DNA from 3 places in the Cytobacillus sp. Bva_UNVM-123 genome. Region 3 is predicted to be linked to each of the others. Evidence: a T-box and tRNA genes for the amino acid it is inferred to sense, from the RefSeq annotation. Region 3 holds a T-box; the other regions hold tRNA genes.
The links. The T-box of region 3 lies ahead of thrS (threonine--tRNA ligase). A T-box ahead of a tRNA ligase gene usually reads a tRNA of that ligase, here a tRNA-Thr.
Positions count from the first base shown of each region.

Region 1: it encodes a tRNA-Thr, which carries the amino acid that the T-box ahead of thrS (threonine--tRNA ligase) is inferred to sense. The anticodon was not compared.
Region 2: it encodes a tRNA-Thr, which carries the amino acid that the T-box ahead of thrS (threonine--tRNA ligase) is inferred to sense. The anticodon was not compared.

Region 1 is NZ_CM177772.1:102,117-106,345, reverse strand. It holds rRNA gene KDN24_RS00550 (16S ribosomal RNA) at 1-1,099, opposite strand, end outside; tRNA gene KDN24_RS00545 (tRNA-Ala) at 1,417-1,492, opposite strand; tRNA gene KDN24_RS00540 (tRNA-Pro) at 1,503-1,579, opposite strand; tRNA gene KDN24_RS00535 (tRNA-Arg) at 1,590-1,663, opposite strand; tRNA gene KDN24_RS00530 (tRNA-Leu) at 1,671-1,759, opposite strand; tRNA gene KDN24_RS00525 (tRNA-Gly) at 1,766-1,840, opposite strand; tRNA gene KDN24_RS00520 (tRNA-Leu) at 1,854-1,935, opposite strand; tRNA gene KDN24_RS00515 (tRNA-Lys) at 1,946-2,021, opposite strand; tRNA gene KDN24_RS00510 (tRNA-Thr) at 2,155-2,230, opposite strand; tRNA gene KDN24_RS00505 (tRNA-Val) at 2,390-2,465, opposite strand; rRNA gene rrf (5S ribosomal RNA) at 2,475-2,591, opposite strand; rRNA gene KDN24_RS00495 (23S ribosomal RNA) at 2,789-4,229, opposite strand, start outside.
Region 2 is NZ_CM177772.1:199,922-204,150, forward strand. It holds rRNA gene KDN24_RS01080 (23S ribosomal RNA) at 1-2,102, shown strand, start outside; rRNA gene rrf (5S ribosomal RNA) at 2,296-2,412, shown strand; tRNA gene KDN24_RS01090 (tRNA-Asn) at 2,422-2,496, shown strand; tRNA gene KDN24_RS01095 (tRNA-Thr) at 2,535-2,607, shown strand; tRNA gene KDN24_RS01100 (tRNA-Glu) at 2,627-2,701, shown strand; tRNA gene KDN24_RS01105 (tRNA-Val) at 2,769-2,841, shown strand; tRNA gene KDN24_RS01110 (tRNA-Thr) at 2,886-2,958, shown strand; tRNA gene KDN24_RS01115 (tRNA-Tyr) at 2,972-3,056, shown strand; tRNA gene KDN24_RS01120 (tRNA-Gln) at 3,141-3,215, shown strand; tRNA gene KDN24_RS01125 (tRNA-Lys) at 3,423-3,495, shown strand; gene rocF (arginase) at 3,771-4,229, shown strand, end outside.
Region 3 is NZ_CM177772.1:3,766,591-3,770,819, forward strand. It holds gene KDN24_RS19295 (serpin family protein) at 1-9, opposite strand, end outside; gene thrS (threonine--tRNA ligase) at 78-1,997, opposite strand; T-box leader at 2,046-2,273, opposite strand; T-box leader at 2,316-2,544, opposite strand; gene KDN24_RS19305 (histidine phosphatase family protein) at 2,769-3,311, opposite strand; gene KDN24_RS19310 (GNAT family N-acetyltransferase) at 3,333-3,797, opposite strand; gene KDN24_RS19315 (hypothetical protein) at 3,826-4,229, opposite strand, start outside.

The DNA.
Region 1 (4,229 bases), 1.5 Mb from region 3:
ACCCAACATCTCACGACACGAGCTGACGACAACCATGCACCACCTGTCACTCTGTCCCCCGAAGGGGAAAGCCCTATCTCTAGGGTTGACAGAGGATGTCAAGACCTGGTAAGGTTCTTCGCGTTGCTTCGAATTAAACCACATGCTCCACCGCTTGTGCGGGCCCCCGTCAATTCCTTTGAGTTTCAGCCTTGCGGCCGTACTCCCCAGGCGGAGTGCTTAATGCGTTTGCTGCAGCACTAAGGGGCGGAAACCCCCTAACACTTAGCACTCATCGTTTACGGCGTGGACTACCAGGGTATCTAATCCTGTTCGCTCCCCACGCTTTCGCGCCTCAGTGTCAGTTACAGACCAGAAAGTCGCCTTCGCCACTGGTGTTCCTCCACATCTCTACGCATTTCACCGCTACACGTGGAATTCCACTTTCCTCTTCTGCACTCAAGTTCCCCAGTTTCCAATGACCCTCCCCGGTTGAGCCGGGGGCTTTCACATCAGACTTAAGGAACCACCTGCGCGCGCTTTACGCCCAATAATTCCGGACAACGCTTGCCACCTACGTATTACCGCGGCTGCTGGCACGTAGTTAGCCGTGGCTTTCTGGTTAGGTACCGTCAAGGTACCGGCAGTTACTCCGATACTTGTTCTTCCCTAACAACAGAGTTTTACGATCCGAAAACCTTCATCACTCACGCGGCGTTGCTCCGTCAGACTTTCGTCCATTGCGGAAGATTCCCTACTGCTGCCTCCCGTAGGAGTCTGGGCCGTGTCTCAGTCCCAGTGTGGCCGATCACCCTCTCAGGTCGGCTACGCATCGTGGCCTTGGTGAGCCGTTACCTCACCAACTAGCTAATGCGCCGCGGGCCCATCTGTAAGTGATAGCAAAAGCCATCTTTCAGCTTTTCCTCATGGGAGGAAAAGAGTTATCCGGTATTAGCTCCGGTTTCCCGAAGTTATCCCCGTCTTACAGGCAGGTTGCCCACGTGTTACTCACCCGTCCGCCGCTAACTTTTGGGAGCAAGCTCCCAAAAGTTCGCTCGACTTGCATGTATTAGGCACGCCGCCAGCGTTCGTCCTGAGCCAGGATCAAACTCTCCAATAAGATGAGACTTCCTTCGCGGGGTGTTTTTCCCCGTGATGGTTAGTCGAATCAATCGGGTATTTACGGGCAGTTATCCGCAAGGATATTACTGCGCGTTAATACGCGATAAGATGTGAGTTGATTAGCTCATAAATTGTCTTTTCAAAAAAGACTAAAGAATAACGTTGACGTTTTTGTTCGTTCAGTTTTCAAAGAACAAGGCTACTGATTACAATTTATCATTGTTTTTCAGTAAGTTGTTTTTACTCCATCACTCTAAAGCGACTTTTCAATGATAACATGTTTGAAATATCATGTCAACAACTTTTTTGTTTTTTTGGTGGAGCCTAGCGGGATCGAACCGCTGACCTCCTGCGTGCAAGGCAGGCGCTCTCCCAGCTGAGCTAAGGCCCCGTAAATTTAGTGGTCGGGAAGACAGGATTCGAACCTGCGACCCCTTGGTCCCAAACCAAGTGCTCTACCAAGCTGAGCTACTTCCCGAAAAAACAAACGCGCCCGAAAGGAGTCGAACCCATAACCTTCTGATCCGTAGTCAGACGCTCTATCCAATTGAGCTACGGGCGCAATATAATGGTGCCGAGAACCGGAATCGAACCGGTACGGTAGTCACCTACCGCAGGATTTTAAGTCCTGTGCGTCTGCCAGTTCCGCCACCCCGGCACATTATGGAGCGGAAGACGGGATTCGAACCCGCGACCCCCACCTTGGCAAGGTGGTGTTCTACCACTGAACTACTTCCGCATATTATGAAAAGTGCGGGTGAAGGGAGTCGAACCCCCACGCCTCGCGGCGCTAGATCCTAAGTCTAGTGCGTCTGCCAATTCCGCCACACCCGCATATTTAAAGTGGTGAGCCATGCAGGATTCGAACCTGCGACCCTCTGATTAAAAGTCAGATGCTCTACCGACTGAGCTAATGGCTCAAATTCAAAGTTTTAAAAACTGAATTTTGATAGTAGTAATAAATATGCTCCAAAGCCCTTTGGTCTTTGTCGCAGATTTTAAAAGCTTACCATTCGTTGAAGAAAAGCTTCGTGGCTGTAATCTTTTAAAATCTGGTGCCGGCCAGAGGACTTGAACCCCCAACCTACTGATTACAAGTCAGTTGCTCTACCAATTGAGCTAGGCCGGCATATGAAATATATGTTTAGAATTTAAATAGCATTAGTATATGTGCGGCAAATCCCTGTGTGATTTGTTGCAGATTCCTCCAGCTAGCTATTCGAGGACGTAAAGCTCCGGACTGCAAGCTTCCAGAATCCTCTACCAATTGAGCTAGGCCGGCTCATTATGGTGGAGGATGACGGGATCGAACCGCCGACCCTCTGCTTGTAAGGCAGATGCTCTCCCAGCTGAGCTAATCCTCCATATTAAAAGCTTAGCGGCGTCCTACTCTCACAGGGGGAGAGCCCCCAACTACCATCGGCGCTGAGAAGCTTAACTTCCGTGTTCGGGATGGGAACGGGTGTGACCTTCTCGCTATCGCCACTAAACTTTTTATTAAATTGAGGTTTCGTTCCCTCAAAACTAGATAATAAGAAGAAGAAAGAGTAATCTTAAAGCGTGTCCAGCTCCAGTGCCTAGGGGCTCGAGGTCTTAAGCCAATCCGTCAAGAAGGTTAAAGTACAACCTTCTCGCCGTCTCGTCTTAAGCTTGTCGCCCCTAAGCAAGGCACTTCCGCTTTTCGTTTTTGGTTAAGTCCTCGACCGATTAGTATTTGTCAGCTCCACGTGTCACCACGCTTCCACCTCAAACCTATCAACCTGATCATCTTTCAGGGGTCTTACTAGCTTGCGCTATGGGAAATCTCATCTCGAGGGGGGCTTCATGCTTAGATGCTTTCAGCACTTATCCCGTCCGCACATAGCTACCCAGCTATGCCTTTGGCAAGACAACTGGTACACCAGCGGTGCGTCCATCCCGGTCCTCTCGTACTAAGGACAGCTCCTCTCAAATTTCCTGCGCCCACGACGGATAGGGACCGAACTGTCTCACGACGTTCTGAACCCAGCTCGCGTACCGCTTTAATGGGCGAACAGCCCAACCCTTGGGACCGACTACAGCCCCAGGATGCGATGAGCCGACATCGAGGTGCCAAACCTCCCCGTCGATGTGGACTCTTGGGGGAGATAAGCCTGTTATCCCCGGGGTAGCTTTTATCCGTTGAGCGATGGCCCTTCCATGCGGAACCACCGGATCACTAAGCCCGACTTTCGTCCCTGCTCGACTTGTAGGTCTCGCAGTCAAGCTCCCTTGTGCCTTTACACTCTACGAATGATTTCCAACCATTCTGAGGGAACCTTTGGGCGCCTCCGTTACTCTTTAGGAGGCGACCGCCCCAGTCAAACTGCCCACCTGACACTGTCTCCCGCCCCGATAAGGGGCGCGGGTTAGAATTTCAATACAGCCAGGGTAGTATCCCACCGATGCCTCCACCGAAGCTGGCGCTCCGGCTTCCTAGGCTCCTACCTATCCTGTACAAGCTGTACCGAAATTCAATATCAGGCTACAGTAAAGCTCCACGGGGTCTTTCCGTCCTGTCGCGGGTAACCTGCATCTTCACAGGTACTATAATTTCACCGAGTCTCTCGTTGAGACAGTGCCCAGATCGTTACGCCTTTCGTGCGGGTCGGAACTTACCCGACAAGGAATTTCGCTACCTTAGGACCGTTATAGTTACGGCCGCCGTTTACTGGGGCTTCAATTCAGAGCTTCGCTTACGCTAACCCCTCCTCTTAACCTTCCAGCACCGGGCAGGCGTCAGCCCCTATACTTCGCCTTGCGGCTTCGCAGAGACCTGTGTTTTTGCTAAACAGTCGCCTGGGCCTATTCACTGCGGCTCATCCGGGCTATTCACCCAAATGAGCACCCCTTCTCCCGAAGTTACGGGGTGATTTTGCCGAGTTCCTTAACGAGAGTTCTCTCGCTCACCTTAGGATTCTCTCCTCGCCTACCTGTGTCGGTTTGCGGTACGGGCACCTGTTACCTCGCTAGAGGCTTTTCTTGGCAGTGTGGATTCAGGAACTTCGGTACTCTATTTCCCTCGCCGTCACAGCTCAGCCTTCACGATAATGGGATTTGCCTCATTATCAGCCTAACTGCTTGGACGCGCTATTCCAGCAGCGCGCTTA
Region 2 (4,229 bases), 1.6 Mb from region 3:
AATCGAACTTGGAGATAGCTGGTTCTCTCCGAAATAGCTTTAGGGCTAGCCTCATGTAGTAAGAGTCTTGGAGGTAGAGCACTGTTTGGACTAGGGGCCCCCATCGGGTTACCGAATTCAGACAAACTCCGAATGCCAAAGACTTATCCATGGGAGTCAGACTGCGAGTGATAAGATCCGTAGTCAAGAGGGAAACAGCCCAGACCACCAGTTAAGGTCCCAAAGTATACGTTAAGTGGAAAAGGATGTGGAGTTGCTTAGACAACCAGGATGTTGGCTTAGAAGCAGCCACCATTTAAAGAGTGCGTAATAGCTCACTGGTCGAGTGACTCTGCGCCGAAAATGTACCGGGGCTAAACGTATCACCGAAACTGTGGATGGACACCGTATGGTGTCCGTGGTAGGAGAGCGTTCTAAGGGCGTTGAAGCTAGACCGTAAGGACTAGTGGAGCGCTTAGAAGTGAGAATGCCGGTATGAGTAGCGAAAGATGGGTGAGAATCCCATCCACCGAATGCCTAAGGTTTCCTGAGGAAGGCTCGTCCGCTCAGGGTTAGTCGGGACCTAAGCCGAGGCTGAAAAGCGTAGGCGATGGACAACAGGTTGATATTCCTGTACCACCAAATTACCGTTTGAGCAATGGGGGGACGCAGGAGGATAGGGTAAGCGCGCTGCTGGAATAGCGCGTCCAAGCAGTTAGGCTGATAATGAGGCAAATCCCATTATCGTGAAGGCTGAGCTGTGACGGCGAGGGAAATAGAGTACCGAAGTTCCTGAATCCACACTGCCAAGAAAAGCCTCTAGCGAGGTAACAGGTGCCCGTACCGCAAACCGACACAGGTAGGCGAGGAGAGAATCCTAAGGTGAGCGAGAGAACTCTCGTTAAGGAACTCGGCAAAATCACCCCGTAACTTCGGGAGAAGGGGTGCTCATTTGGGTGAATAGCCCGGATGAGCCGCAGTGAATAGGCCCAGGCGACTGTTTAGCAAAAACACAGGTCTCTGCGAAGCCGCAAGGCGAAGTATAGGGGCTGACGCCTGCCCGGTGCTGGAAGGTTAAGAGGAGGGGTTAGCGTAAGCGAAGCTCTGAATTGAAGCCCCAGTAAACGGCGGCCGTAACTATAACGGTCCTAAGGTAGCGAAATTCCTTGTCGGGTAAGTTCCGACCCGCACGAAAGGCGTAACGATCTGGGCACTGTCTCAACGAGAGACTCGGTGAAATTATAGTACCTGTGAAGATGCAGGTTACCCGCGACAGGACGGAAAGACCCCGTGGAGCTTTACTGTAGCCTGATATTGAATTTCGGTACAGCTTGTACAGGATAGGTAGGAGCCTAGGAAGCCGGAGCGCCAGCTTCGGTGGAGGCATCGGTGGGATACTACCCTGGCTGTATTGAAATTCTAACCCGCGCCCCTTATCGGGGCGGGAGACAGTGTCAGGTGGGCAGTTTGACTGGGGCGGTCGCCTCCTAAAGAGTAACGGAGGCGCCCAAAGGTTCCCTCAGAATGGTTGGAAATCATTCGTAGAGTGTAAAGGCACAAGGGAGCTTGACTGCGAGACCTACAAGTCGAGCAGGGACGAAAGTCGGGCTTAGTGATCCGGTGGTTCCGCATGGAAGGGCCATCGCTCAACGGATAAAAGCTACCCCGGGGATAACAGGCTTATCTCCCCCAAGAGTCCACATCGACGGGGAGGTTTGGCACCTCGATGTCGGCTCATCGCATCCTGGGGCTGTAGTCGGTCCCAAGGGTTGGGCTGTTCGCCCATTAAAGCGGTACGCGAGCTGGGTTCAGAACGTCGTGAGACAGTTCGGTCCCTATCCGTCGTGGGCGCAGGAAATTTGAGAGGAGCTGTCCTTAGTACGAGAGGACCGGGATGGACGCACCGCTGGTGTACCAGTTGTCTTGCCAAAGGCATAGCTGGGTAGCTATGTGCGGACGGGATAAGTGCTGAAAGCATCTAAGCATGAAGCCCCCCTCGAGATGAGATTTCCCATAGCGCAAGCTAGTAAGACCCCTGAAAGATGATCAGGTTGATAGGTTTGAGGTGGAAGCGTGGTGACACGTGGAGCTGACAAATACTAATCGGTCGAGGACTTAACCAAAATAATTATGATTACTCTATTTCTTCTTCTTATTATCTAGTTTTGAGGGAATGAAACCTCAACATAATTTGTTTATTAATAAATTATGCAATACATAGCACATTGAATGTTTGCTCCTGCGCCGCAGCATAATTGGAGAAGTAACTCCTCAGCTCGTCGCAAGCCAGCAAGGAAGATGATTCAATGATGTAGGCTTAGTGGCGATAGCGAGAAGGTCACACCCGTTCCCATCCCGAACACGGAAGTTAAGCTTCTCAGCGCCGATGGTAGTTGGGGGCTCTCCCCCTGTGAGAGTAGGACGCCGCTAAGCTTTTATTATTCCGCAGTAGCTCAGTGGTAGAGCATTCGGCTGTTAACCGAACGGTCGTAGGTTCGAATCCTACCTGCGGAGCCATTTTTTCGGTTTTATCTATATGAGCAGGTAGTTTTTATGCTTCCATAGCTCAGCAGGTAGAGCACTTCCATGGTAAGGAAGAGGTCAGCGGTTCGAGCCCGCTTGGAAGCTTACCATAATATTTATAAATGGCCCCTTGGTCAAGCGGTTAAGACACCGCCCTTTCACGGCGGTAACACGGGTTCGAATCCCGTAGGGGTCACCATTTTTGGAAGGCATGCTAAGTGTGCGACATCCTGTCGCAGCGCATACACTAGCACGTTCTGTGCTTCGGAGGATTAGCTCAGCTGGGAGAGCATCTGCCTTACAAGCAGAGGGTCGGCGGTTCGATCCCGTCATCCTCCATTATTGTTTCAGCAGTATTAAAATAGGAAGTACATAATTTATATGCCGGCCTAGCTCAATTGGTAGAGCAACTGACTTGTAATCAGTAGGTTGGGGGTTCAAGTCCTCTGGCCGGCACTGTTCTTTATGCGGTGGGGTAGCGAAGTGGCTAAACGCGGCGGACTGTAAATCCGCTCCCTTTGGGTTCGGCGGTTCGAATCCGTCCCCCACCACCATTTTTTTTAATAAAAACATAAAAAATGGACAAGTTATAATTAGTCCTTTTTATTTTGTAGTTGATTTTTTAGTATCTTACATATTGGGCTATAGCCAAGCGGTAAGGCATCGCACTTTGACTGCGACATGCGTTGGTTCGAATCCAGCTAGCCCAGCCATTTTTTTTTTGCAATTTGCAACAAACACAATTTAGGAAACTATACTTAATACGAGCCATTAGCTCAGTTGGTAGAGGATTTTAAAGGATTACAGCTACGAAGCAAATCTTCCGTGAATGGTAAGTTTTTAAAATCTGCAACAAATCACGCAGGGATTTGGCGCATATTTATCACTGCAAATAAATTTTAGGAAACTATATTTAATACGAGCCATTAGCTCAGTTGGTAGAGCATCTGACTTTTAATCAGAGGGTCGCAGGTTCGAATCCTGCATGGCTCACTTCTATTAGGAAGAAAAGAGGGTGGGGAGAGAAAAACATTTGTTTTTCTCTCCCCACCTTTTGTTTTGGTTAGTAAGAAAGTGTAAAGCAAAATTAAATTCAAATCATATGACTGCTCATGACATTGCATAAGATAAGGAGAAACAAGCTGCCTTATTGCAAAGGTAAATTATGCTAGAAACGTATATATATACACGTTTTTGTTGAGTTGAGTCATTTCTTTATTTAGGGTTAAAATATTAGAAAGTAACAGCGGTTGAAGGGAGTTTTTTTCATGAAGAAGTTGGCCATTATCGGGATGCCTATGGATTTAGGGCAAACGAGGCGCGGTGTTGATATGGGGCCAAGTGCTATCCGTTATGCAGGGGTAAACGAGCGTCTGAAGAAACTATTTGATGATGTGCAAGATTATGGAGATATTCCGATTGGTAGACCTGAAGTTGAAATTGATACCGAATCTAATTTGAGAAACTTACATTTGATTGCTGAAAAAACAGAGCTTCTAGCGATAAAAGTCGATAAAGCGATTAAAGCAAACTCATTTCCTCTCGTTTTTGGCGGGGATCATAGTATTGCGATTGGAACATTGGCAGGAGTAGCTAAGCATTATCAAAACTTAGGTGTGATCTGGTATGATGCCCATGGTGATTTAAATACGGCTGAAACATCCCCAACAGGCAATATACATGGGATGCCCCTAGCAGTAAACCTAGGTATAGGCCACCCGTTATTA
Region 3 (4,229 bases):
TTTCTTCATCCGAGTCACCGTCCTTTACCAAATTAGACTATATTTATTGGAAAAGGTTACTCTAATTCGCTGCCTGATTACATACTCCGCTCTTTCATTTGATGAATAACCGTCTTTTTAAAATCTTCAAATAAAACACTTTCTGTATTTATACTACCATATTTCCTTATATTTACCTTTTTCTCTTCAATTTCATTATCTCCGATAACAAGCATGTATGGAATCTTCTTCATTTGTGTCTCTCTAATTTTGTAGCCTAGCTTTTCATTACTATTATCCATTTTGACCCTCACGCCTGCCTGCTTGAGCTCCGACTGAATTTGCAAACAGTAATCAACATGTACTTGTGAAACTGGAATGATTTGTACCTGTGTCGGCGCAAGCCAAACAGGAAAGGCACCAGCAAAATGCTCGATTAATATACCGAAGAAGCGATCAATCGATCCAAAAATAGCTCGATGGATAACTACAGGACGAACCTTTTCATTATGTTGATTAATATAAGTTAAATCAAATTTCTCCGGCATTTGAAAATCAAGCTGGATTGTTCCACATTGATGGCTGCGTTTTAATGCATCTTTAATGTGAAAGTCAATTTTCGGTCCATAAAATGCTCCATCCCCCTCATTTAACCGGTAGTTAACATGCAAATCCTCTAGGACATTTTTTAATGCCTCTTCAGAGATTGCCCAAAGAGCATCATCACCTAATGCTTTTTCTGGCCGAGTGGAAAGCTCTACTGAATATTCAAAACCAAAAGTTTGATATACTTTGTCAATTAAATTGAATGCCCGTTTAATTTCATCACCAATTTGATCCCGGCGAGCAAAAATATGGGCGTCATCCTGACAAAATGTGCGAACCCGAAGCATCCCATTTAAAGCACCGCTATATTCATGACGATGAACTTGACCAAACTCTGCGAGTCGAATGGGCAAATCTCGATAAGAGTATAAATTGTTTTTATACATCAACATATGGCCAGGACAATTCATTGGCTTCAAGGCAAAACTAACTTGATCAACTTCGGAAAAATACATATTTTCATGATAATGATCCCAATGTCCTGATCTTTCCCATAATTGTTGATTCATCATTAATGGAGTGCGTACCTCATCATACTCTGCTTTTTTTTGCAGCTCACGTGAGAATTGTTCTAGCTCATTTCTAATTGTTTGTCCATTTGGCAAGTAAAACGGCATTCCCGGCGCTTCCTCAGAAAACATGAATAACTCAAGCTGTTTTCCTAGCTTACGGTGATCGCGTTTAGCTGCTTCTTCCAAAAATATTTCATATTCCATTAAATCTTGTTTGTTTTTATAAGCTACTCCATAAACACGTTGAAGCACCTCGTTTTGACTATCCCCTCTCCAGTAAGCACCAGACACACGTGTTAGTTTAAATGCTTTTACATAGCCTGTTGAGGGAAGATGTGGACCACGACAAAGATCCATAAATTCTCCTTGCTGATATAGCGTTATTTTTTCACCTTTTGGAATGTCCTTTAATATTTCAAGCTTAAACGGCTCAGCTTTTTCCTCTAGCAGCTTTTTCGCCTCTTCATATGAAACCTCTTCACGTTTAATCATTAAATTCTCGCTAATGATGTTGTTCATTTCTTTTTCGATCATACGTAAATCTTCAATAGTCAAACTATGCTCTAATTTAAAATCATAGTAAAATCCTTCGTCAATAATCGGCCCAATTCCTAATTTCACATGGCCATACAATCTTTTTACAGCTTGTGCCAATATATGTGCTGCTGAATGTCTGGCAATTTGCACCCCTTCTTCATCATCTAATGTTAAAATAGTAAGCTTCACATCCCTATTTAGCCTAAAGCTTATATCAACAAGCTCGTCATTTATTTTCGCTGCCACCGCTTTTTTTCTGAGACTTGGGCTAATTGTTTCTGCGACCTCTGCCACTGTCATTCCTTTTGAAAACTCTTTGATTTTTCCGTCTTGAAATTCGATGTTCATACATTTTTTGTTCATAACCATACACACTCCTTTTCAAAATAAAAAAAACGCACCCATCCCTATGTAAGGGACGAGTGCGTAATCTCGTGGTTCCACCCAAATTCCCATAAACAAAAATACGATTTGCTTACGGCTTTGGTGCTGTAACGTAGCATGGACGATATCAAATACTTATAGTTCTTTGATATAGCTCAAAGGTGGTAAATTATTTTCCTAAGCTAGGAAGTTCGCAGCTTTTCTTCCCTCTCTGTTAACCGTAAAAATAATTATTGTCCTTATCAGTGCTTATTCTCATTTAATTTTTAAAAATAAAAAAACGTACTCATCCCTAAAGTAAGGGACGAGTGCGTTATTCTCGTGGTTCCACCCAATTTCCCATAAGCAAAAATACGATTTGCTTACGGCTTTGGTGCTGTAACGTAGCATGGACGATATCAAATACTTATAGTTCCTTGATATAGCTCAAAGGTGGTAAATTATTTTCCTAAGCTAGGAAGTTCGCAGCTTTTCTTCCCTCTCTGTTAACCGTAAAAATAATTATTGTCCTTATCAGTGCTTTGTATGAAGTAATTTTTTTACATATTACAATATATAAACAAAAATAGCAACAGCTTTTTTCAAAGCAAAATTGTCGTCGGATTTATTGAACAAGCCTCGACGTGCACGGAGTAGTCGCCAAGCGCAGTGAGATGAAGCTGACAACATTTTAAAATAATTTGCTTATGCAGCATATACTCATTGGCAACGTCCCTTATAGGCCATTTCATCATTTTAAAAGGCTTTATTTTATTCACTCCATATGCGCTCTAGATGTATTTCATCATTTAGACAGCTTAATAGAAAAACATCGGGATTGCTAAGATTCTTCCAGCCCTCAAAACCAAAGTCATGATTATATTTTTTTAGTAATAAGGACATCACATTCCCATGCGTTACAATTAATGTATGAGGAGCCCCATCATTAAAAGCTTCTTCCACAACCTCTACGATTCGATTCATGGCTTCCTGACTTGATTCTCCACCCTCATATTTCAGTTCTAAATCTGTAAAGGTTGCTTTTAATTTTTCAAACCAGTCCGGAAGGTTGGCTTTACTCAATACTCGTTCTGAAAGACGGTCATCTATTTCTATATTCAAAGCAAACTTTTTACTTAGTGGCTCGACAGATTGCTTCGCCCGTAGAAAAGGGCTTGAAATAATCCGATCCAATTTTTTATCTGAGAAAAATTCTGCTAATGCATTCGCTTGAACACATCCTTGATCGGTTAAAGGAGATTCAGGCGGCTGACCACTTGCTTCACAATGTCTCACAATATAAATTTTTTTCATGACAGGATTCCTCTCCTTCACTCATAGATTCTTCTCAAACATAATCATATCGATTGCCTGAATCCCATCCTCGTATATGGGATTAGGGTATTTATTAAAAAAATTCTTCCTTATCCCAACGATACGAAAACCTGCTTTTTGATAAAAGGCTAAATTAGCTATACTAGAATTAGCAGTTCCAACGATCATTTTTTGAAAAGATTTTCTTCTATATTGTTCAAATGCCAGATTCATAATGTCTTTACCGAAACCTCTTCCTCTATATTCAGGCAATAAAGCAATATTTTTTAATTCCACAATAGAAGGGGATTCCTGTATAAATAATGCCACCCCAATCACTAAATTCTCTAACAAAATAGAAAACATATCTCCTTCATGGATATATTCATTGATAATCTCTTCACTTTCATCAGCTAGCAATAAATACTCCATAAAGTTCTTTCTTTCATCTAAACGAATTTCTTCTAATTTTAGAACATCTTTCATCAAACTAAACTCCTTTAATCTATTATCATTATTGAAATTCATAAAAAGTCGTTCCCATTGGAGAGACACTTTTGATAAATGCAATTTCCTTATGTGTGACAGCTGGTACAAAAAATTCTGTGCCCCAATGTCCTGAATGAAACATTAACGTTAATTCATTTAATAAATTTACTGTAAACCATTTGAACTCACCTTTTTTATTCAAATGATGAAATAGAATATAATCAGTGAGAGCAGGTGTTTTCATTCCTTTAAAAATGGAGAGGTCTCCATCAAAACGAATCGTTAAGGCATCACTAAGTAGAGAGCTAAGTTCTTCAATTGTATTCACTTCTTCATTCCAGCAATGAATTTCAATAGAATCAGCTTTTTCTAAAAAAAAGGTTAACAACGGAAGCCAATAATCATAGTTTCCTGAAATGGGCTTTGGTA